3 regions of the Streptomyces sp. CNT360 genome follow, and region 1 is predicted to be linked to each of the others. Evidence: riboswitches for the same ligand, from Rfam matches in the RefSeq annotation. Region 1 holds a riboswitch; each other region holds the start of a gene.

Region 1 (2,195 bases):
TCAGGGAGAAGCCGTCGGCCTTGGCGACGCCCGCGCGGTGGAGCGGCTCGACCAGGGCGCCCGCGTCGCGTATCCAGTCCGGGTTGCCCGCGTCGAGGTAGACCCGCGTCCCGGGCAGCTTCCTCAGTGCGGTGACGGCCTCGTCGAGGAGACGGTAGCGCTCGTCGTGGTAGCGGCGAGGGGTGCAGCCCTCGGCCACCATGTGGGCGACGGCGTCCGGTTCGACGATCACCGTGGCCGCTCTGTCGCCGATGCCCCGCACGACCGCCGCCAGCCATCTGCGGTAGGCCGCCGCGTCGTGGGCGCCGCCCTTGCTGTAGTGGCCGCAGTCGCGGTGCGGGATGTTGTAGAGGACCAGGAGTGCCTCGCGGTCCGCCTTCGCCGCGGCCTTGGTGATCCGCTCCGTCTGCCCGCCGGGGTCCTGCGTGCCGATCCACTCCGCGACCGGCTGGGTGGCGATCTTCTTCAGTTGCGCGGCTTTCGCGTCCTTGCCGTCCCTCGCGTAGGCGGCGGCCTGTCGCGCCGCGCTCCCCCCAGGGTCGACCCAGTACGGGGCAACGGACTTGGGGCGCTGCTCGATGGTGGGCGCCGCCCCGGCTCCCTTGCGGTCCGGACCGCCGTCCGAGGAGGAGCAGCCGGTCACCAGCAGCACGGCCCCCACCAGCCCGGCCACCGCGCGGGCGACGCCGCGCGGGAGCCTCGCACCGCCCCGCGAGTTCCCCGCGGACCGGTGGCGCGTCGCGCGCGGCGGCCTGCGGCCATGACTGCCGTCCATCCACTCCCCCTTGGCGTAACCGGACTCGGCGCGCCCGGACCCCTGGCGTTCCCAGGGCTCCGGCGCACCCGGGCCCGCGGTCCACCCGGTTCCCCGCCCTGCCCGAACCGTCGCTTCATGGTGTCACAGCGGCCACCACCCACGGCCGGCCTGTGGACAACCCCGCGGCGGCGCGGAACCGGCTGGTCGCAAGGGCGGTCGGCACGCGGTGTGACGGAGGCCGTATTGACAGTGCACATTCACGCTGGGAGCCTCCTGAGCGGCACATTTCCATACCGAGGCGACAGTGCGCAGGAACCCGGTGCGACTCCGGGACGGTCCCGCCACTGTGTCCGTACGCGGCGGTGAACACCCGTGCGGGAGTCAGGAACTGACCTGTCGCTTCTCCACCGACGGGGCGTGGAAACCCCAGGAGGAGGCACACGCGGATGTCCCCGCACACCGCCGGCACGGCCACCGCTCCGGAAGCTGGCGCCGCACATCCGGCGACGGTCAGGACCCGGGACTGGCTCGTCGTCGCCGCCGTGGCGATCGTCGCCCTGCTCGCTCTCTACGCCGTCTTCATCGACAACGGCAACCTCGTTACGGCCACCGGCTCGTACCTGCACGAGTTCTCACACGACGGCCGCCACCTGTTCGGCGCTCCCTGCCACTGACCGGAAGGGAAGCGCTGCTCCTCATGTCCGTCTCCGCTCAGACGTCCCCCTACCCCCTGCTGCCTCTCCTCGGCCGCGGCCTCGCGGCCGGCGGGCTGGCGGGGCTCGCCTCCGGGCTGTTCTCCCTGTTGCTGGCCGAACCGTTGATGGACCGGGCGATCCGGCTGGAGGAACAGCGTTCCGCCGCTGCCGCCGGGCACGCGGGCCACGGCGGGCACGGGGCCCGCACCCACGCCGCCGAGGCCGAGGAGATCTTCAGCCGGGGCACCCAGCACTTCGGTCTGGTCGTCACCGCCGTGGTGGCCGGTCTCGCGCTCGGGGTGTTCTTCACCGTCGCCTACGCCCTCGTCCACCACGGCGCGGACCGCGACGACGGCCGCACCTGGCAGCGCGCCATGGGCGTGGCCGGGGCCGGCTTCCTGGCGCTGTCCCTGCTGCCGGCGCTCCGTTACCCCGCCAACCCGCCCGGGGTCGGCGACAGCGGCACCGTCACCCAGCGGCAGGCGCTGTGGCTGGCCGCGCTGGTCATCGGCGTCCTCGGCATGGTGCTGGCCCACCAGGTGCACCTGCGGCTGGGCCGGGCCGGACGCGGGCTGCCGGCACGCCAGTCGGCGGCGGCGGCCGTGGTGGCCGCCACCCTGGCGGCGCTCTTCCTGCTGCCGGACAACCCGGACGCCGTCCCGGTCGGTGCCACCCTGCTGTGGGACTTCCGCGTGCTGTCCCTGGGGGCGCACGTCGTGCTGTGGGGTCTCCTCGGTGCCCTG
Region 2 (2,195 bases), on a different contig from region 1:
CACAGGCGCAGCACGGGCTGGGAAAGCCGCAGATGCTGGCCGGTATCTCGCGTACGTACCAGCCCAAGGACGAAGAGGGCGAGCAGCTTCCGCCGGAGTCGACCCGGGTTCAGGTCAAGGCCGAGGATGTGCTGAAGGAAACAGCGAAGATCCTCTCCCGGCTGTTCGATGTGACGGCGACGAAGGACTGGGCGAACCTGACGGCCCGTGCGGACATCGTCGTCGACGGCCGCACGGTGCTGGCCGAGGTGCCGGTCTCCTACCTGCTGTTCCTGGAGAAGCAGCTCGGTGAACTGGGCTCGTTCCTGCGCAGGCTGCCGGTGCTGGACGGCGCGGAGGCCTGGGAGCGTGACCCGTCCACGGACTGGTGGAAGACCGAGCAGGTGCGCACGGTCCGCACCAAGAAGGTGCCGCGCAACCATGTGAAGGCGGAGGCCACCGAGAAGCACCCGGCGCAGGTCGAGGTCTACTACGAGGACGTACCCATCGGCTACTGGACGACGGTCAAGTACTCCGGCGCCCTGCCCGCGCGGCGGGTCAACGAGCTGCTGGAGCGGCTGGACAAGCTCTCCGCGGCGGTGAAGTTCGCCCGCGAGGAGGCCAACGGGACACAGGTGACCGACCAGCGCGTCGGTGACGCCGTCTTCGGCTACCTGTTCGCTTGAGTTCGCCGGGGTTCACCTGCGTTCGCCCGAGCGCGAGCGGACCCCGGCGGGCTGCCGCCCGCCCGTACAACTGAAACAGTCACAGACCCCCCGGGTGAGGGCTTCGACGGCCTTCGCACGGGGTGCGCCAGGAGCGCAAAGCTGAAGCAGAAGCTGATGTGTGAACCCCCGGTGCGCCTGCCCGAAAGCAGGCCGCCGGTCAGTCTCAACCTCTCGCTCCACGCTCAGCATCGCCGTTCATCGTCCGGCAACCGGGGCGGTGACGACCTCGAGACGCCGGTTCGAGTCCGGCCGGCCGTTCCACGTGCGGCCGTGGTGGAGTGGCTCCACGCGAGGACATCGCCGAACGATCCGCCTCTGAACCGCTACGGACGTGCGAACGAACGGCACCTAGGACCCCGGGGCCGGGTAAAGCCCCGGGGTCCCTTTTGTCACTTCTCCCCCTTTCTCCGCTCCGTGCCCCACGTGGTACGTTGCAGCCGCCAGTCAAACCCTTGAACGGGTCAGGGAATCCGGTGCGAATCCGGAGCTGACGCGCAGCGGTGTGGGACTGGGGTGTGCACGAGGCCACTGGGGCACGGTCCCCGGGAAGGCGCACACTCCGGCAGTCCCGAGCCCGAAGACCTGCTGGCACCCGCGTTCCGGACGACCGGACGCGGCGGTACGCCGGGCTCCGCGACTGGGCCTCACGACGGAGAAGGACACTGGCCATGCGCCCAAAGCGCCGTGGGACCGCCATGAGCCGGCCCGGTACGGGCAGGGCGGGGCGCGCCGCACACGCACTGCTCGCCGCGCTGCTGCTGATACCCGTGGCGGCCTGCCAGAGCGGCGGCCACAGCCGCGACGGTGCCCACGGCGACTCCCCCGCGGGGTTCCCCTACACCGTCACCAACTGCGGGGTGACCACGCGGATCACGGCGCCGCCGAAGCGGGCCGTGACCATGAACCAGCACGTCACCGAGATCATGCTGGCGCTCGGCCTCCAGGACCGGATGGCCGGCACCGCCTACCTCGACGACGAAATCCTCCCCCGCTACGCGAAGGCGTACCGAAGCGTCGAGGTGCTGGCGAAGCGGTACCCCTCCAAGGAGGGGCTGCTGGCCGCGAACCCCGACTTCGTCTACGGCGGTTACGCCAGCGCCTTCGACAAGACGGAGGGCCGCGACCGGGCGGCGCTGGCGGACAGCGGCGTACCCACCCGCCTCGACCTGGAGTCCTGCACCAAGCACGCCGACGTCGCAACCCTCCACAAGGAGATCCGCCAGGTGGCCCGCACCTTCGGGGTGCCGCAGCGCGGCGAGGAGCTCATCGAGAAGCAGGACCGGCGGCTGGCCGCCACCGCGCGGCGCCTCAAGGGCACGGCCAGGACCCCCGTCTTCGTCTACGACAGCGGCGAGAGCTCGGCGTTCACGGCGGGCGGCGCCGGTATCGGCAACGAGATCCTGCGCCGGGCGGGCGCCCGCAACGTCTTCGCGGACGTCGACAAGCCGTTCGCGGACGTCTCCTGGGAGAAGGTCGTCCAGCGCAGGC
Region 3 (2,195 bases), on a different contig from region 1:
CACGTCCGAGGGGGAGAACAGCGACCAGTCGGCGTCGGCCTCGACGCGCCGCATGAACTCGTCGGGGATCCAGTGCGCGAGGTTCAGATTGTGGGTGCGGCGCGCATCCTCGCCGGTGTTGTCGCGCAGTTCGAGGAACTCCTCGATGTCCGCGTGCCAGGTCTCCAGGTAGACGCAGGCGGCCCCCTTGCGCCGGCCGCCCTGGTTGACCGCGGCGACCGAGGAGTCCAGGGTCCGCAGGAAGGGCACGATGCCGCCGGAGTGTCCGTTGGTGCCGCGGATCAGTGCGCCGCGGGAGCGGATGCGGGAGAAGGGCAGACCGATTCCGCCCGCGTGCTTGGACAGGCGGGCCACCTGGTGGTAACGCTCGTAGATCGAGTCCAGCTCGTCCCTGGGGGAGTCCAGCAGGTAGCAGGAGGACATCTGGGGGTGGCGGGTGCCGGAGTTGAACAGGGTGGGCGAGGAGGGCAGGTAGGCCAGCGAGCTGAGCAGCCGGTAGAACGCGGTGACCTCGGCGAGGGCCTCGGCCGACTCGTCCGCCGCCAGACCGCAGGCCACCCGCAGGAAGAAGTGCTGCGGCGTCTCGACGACCTGCCGCGTGGTGGGATGCCGCAGCAGGTAGCGGGAGTGCACGGTGCGCAGCCCGAAGTAGCCGAACCTGTCGTCGGCACCCTCCGCGACGGCCTCCTCGACCAGGGCGTCGAGCGCGGCGGCGTGCGCCTGCACGAAGGCGTGGGTGCGCTCGGCGATCAGCCCCTCGGCGTGGCCGAGGGCCGAAGACGCCGAGAAGCTGGTGGCACCGGCGGCCGCCGTCTCGTCACGGATCGCGAGGGTCAACAGCCGGGCCGCGAGCGCCGAGTAGGACGGCTCCTCGCTGATGAGACCCGCGGCGGCCTCGACGGCCAGCGTGCGCAGGTCGGCCGCTGTGGCCGCCGGGGCACGCCCGCGCAGCGCCGCCGCGAGCACGGGGGCCGGGTCCGCGTCGGGGAGGCCCGCGGCCAGCGCCGTGAGGGTTTCGCTCAGGGCGGCGGCGGGGCCGTCCGCCGCGTCCGTGGCGGGGTCCGGGCCGGAGCCTGGAGGGGTCCGCTCCTGACTGGGTGACGGGGCGGTGGGGGCGATGGTCACGCGATGCTCTCCCTCGCTGCTCGTGCTCGCGGCGGGGCACGGCGTGGGGGAGCGGGCAGGACAGGCCCTCCGCGCTCCGTCCGCCGGCCCAGTCCACGAGACCCGGACGTGTCGATGCCGGCGCCGGCAGGTGATCGGACTCGCGGGCAGCACCGAGCTGCTCCGCACACCGTTGCGGGACAGTCCCGGATTCGCACCGGGTTCCCCTGCGTCAGTGGCGACGGCCGTGAGGGAGCATACATGTTGTGGCCCCCTGGCTGTGACCCCCCATATCTTGTGTCTTGTTCGGTGCGGTGTGTCGGTGTGGCGCCGTCACAGCGCCAGGGTGTAGGCCCACAGGGGGACGTCCTCGACCGGGCACCAGTCCCGCTCGGGCGTCCGTACGAAACCGAGCCGCTCGTAGAGCCGGTGCGCCGCGAACATGTGCCGCTGGGTGGAGAGCACCAGCCCGCGCAGGCCCAGGGCGCGGGCCCGCTCCACGCAGGCGGTCACCAGCGCCTCGCCCACTCCGCGCCCCCGCGCGCCCTGGCGCACGGCGAGCATCCGGAACTCGCCCTCGCCCTCGGCCGCGCGCTCCGCGTACGGCCCGCCGGCGCCGACGAAGGTGACCGTGCCGAGCACCGTTCCCCGCCCGTCCTCGGCCACCAGCAGCTCCGCCTGGGCGGCGCGGGAGGCGGCGTCGCGCAGGGTCGTCAGATACGGATCGTCCTCGCCGAAGTCCAACAGCCCGCCGTCCAGGTAGGCGCGGGCGACCAACTCTCCGGTCTCGGCGTACTCGTCGGGCCGGGCGGCCCGGATGGTGAGGTCCATGCCGCCATCATGGCCCGTGACACCGACACCCGCCCCCGTGCAGAACGGGAGCGGGTGTCAGGGCGGTTCCGGCCGCGCCGGAAGCGCGGCTGCGGCCTCAGTGCGCGGCGGTGGCCTCCACCTGGGGGTCCTCGCCGGTGTCCGGCCCCTTGCCGGTGGAGACCGTCGGTGCCGGGTCCTTCGCCGGGGCGGTACCGGGCTGCGGGGCGTCGGCCGTGTAGTCCTCCGGCCGGGTCTCGTCGATGCCTGCGGGCGCCTTG

Evidence for each region. A riboswitch is a leader RNA that binds a small molecule or an ion and turns the genes downstream of it on or off. The one in region 1 is predicted to bind cobalamin.
Region 2: linked by a shared signal. The riboswitch ahead of H297_RS0109470 (ABC transporter substrate-binding protein) and the one ahead of H297_RS0117355 (CbtB-domain containing protein) in region 1 are both predicted to bind cobalamin.
Region 3: linked by a shared signal. The riboswitch ahead of H297_RS0102225 (ribonucleoside-diphosphate reductase subunit alpha) and the one ahead of H297_RS0117355 (CbtB-domain containing protein) in region 1 are both predicted to bind cobalamin.

The regions. Positions count from the first base shown of each region.
Region 1 is NZ_AUKO01000019.1:71,565-73,759, reverse strand. It holds gene H297_RS0117360 (glycoside hydrolase family 6 protein) at 1-775, opposite strand, end outside; cobalamin riboswitch at 1,043-1,169, shown strand; gene H297_RS0117355 (CbtB-domain containing protein) at 1,204-1,431, shown strand; gene H297_RS36830 (CbtA family protein) at 1,455-2,195, shown strand, end outside.
Region 2 is NZ_AUKO01000003.1:473,744-475,938, forward strand. It holds gene H297_RS0109465 (DUF7873 family protein) at 1-665, shown strand, start outside; cobalamin riboswitch at 1,132-1,311, shown strand; gene H297_RS0109470 (ABC transporter substrate-binding protein) at 1,403-2,195, shown strand, end outside.
Region 3 is NZ_AUKO01000001.1:515,199-517,393, reverse strand. It holds gene H297_RS0102225 (ribonucleoside-diphosphate reductase subunit alpha) at 1-1,125, opposite strand, end outside; cobalamin riboswitch at 1,234-1,370, opposite strand; gene H297_RS0102220 (GNAT family N-acetyltransferase) at 1,438-1,935, opposite strand; gene mctP (monocarboxylate uptake permease MctP) at 2,033-2,195, opposite strand, start outside.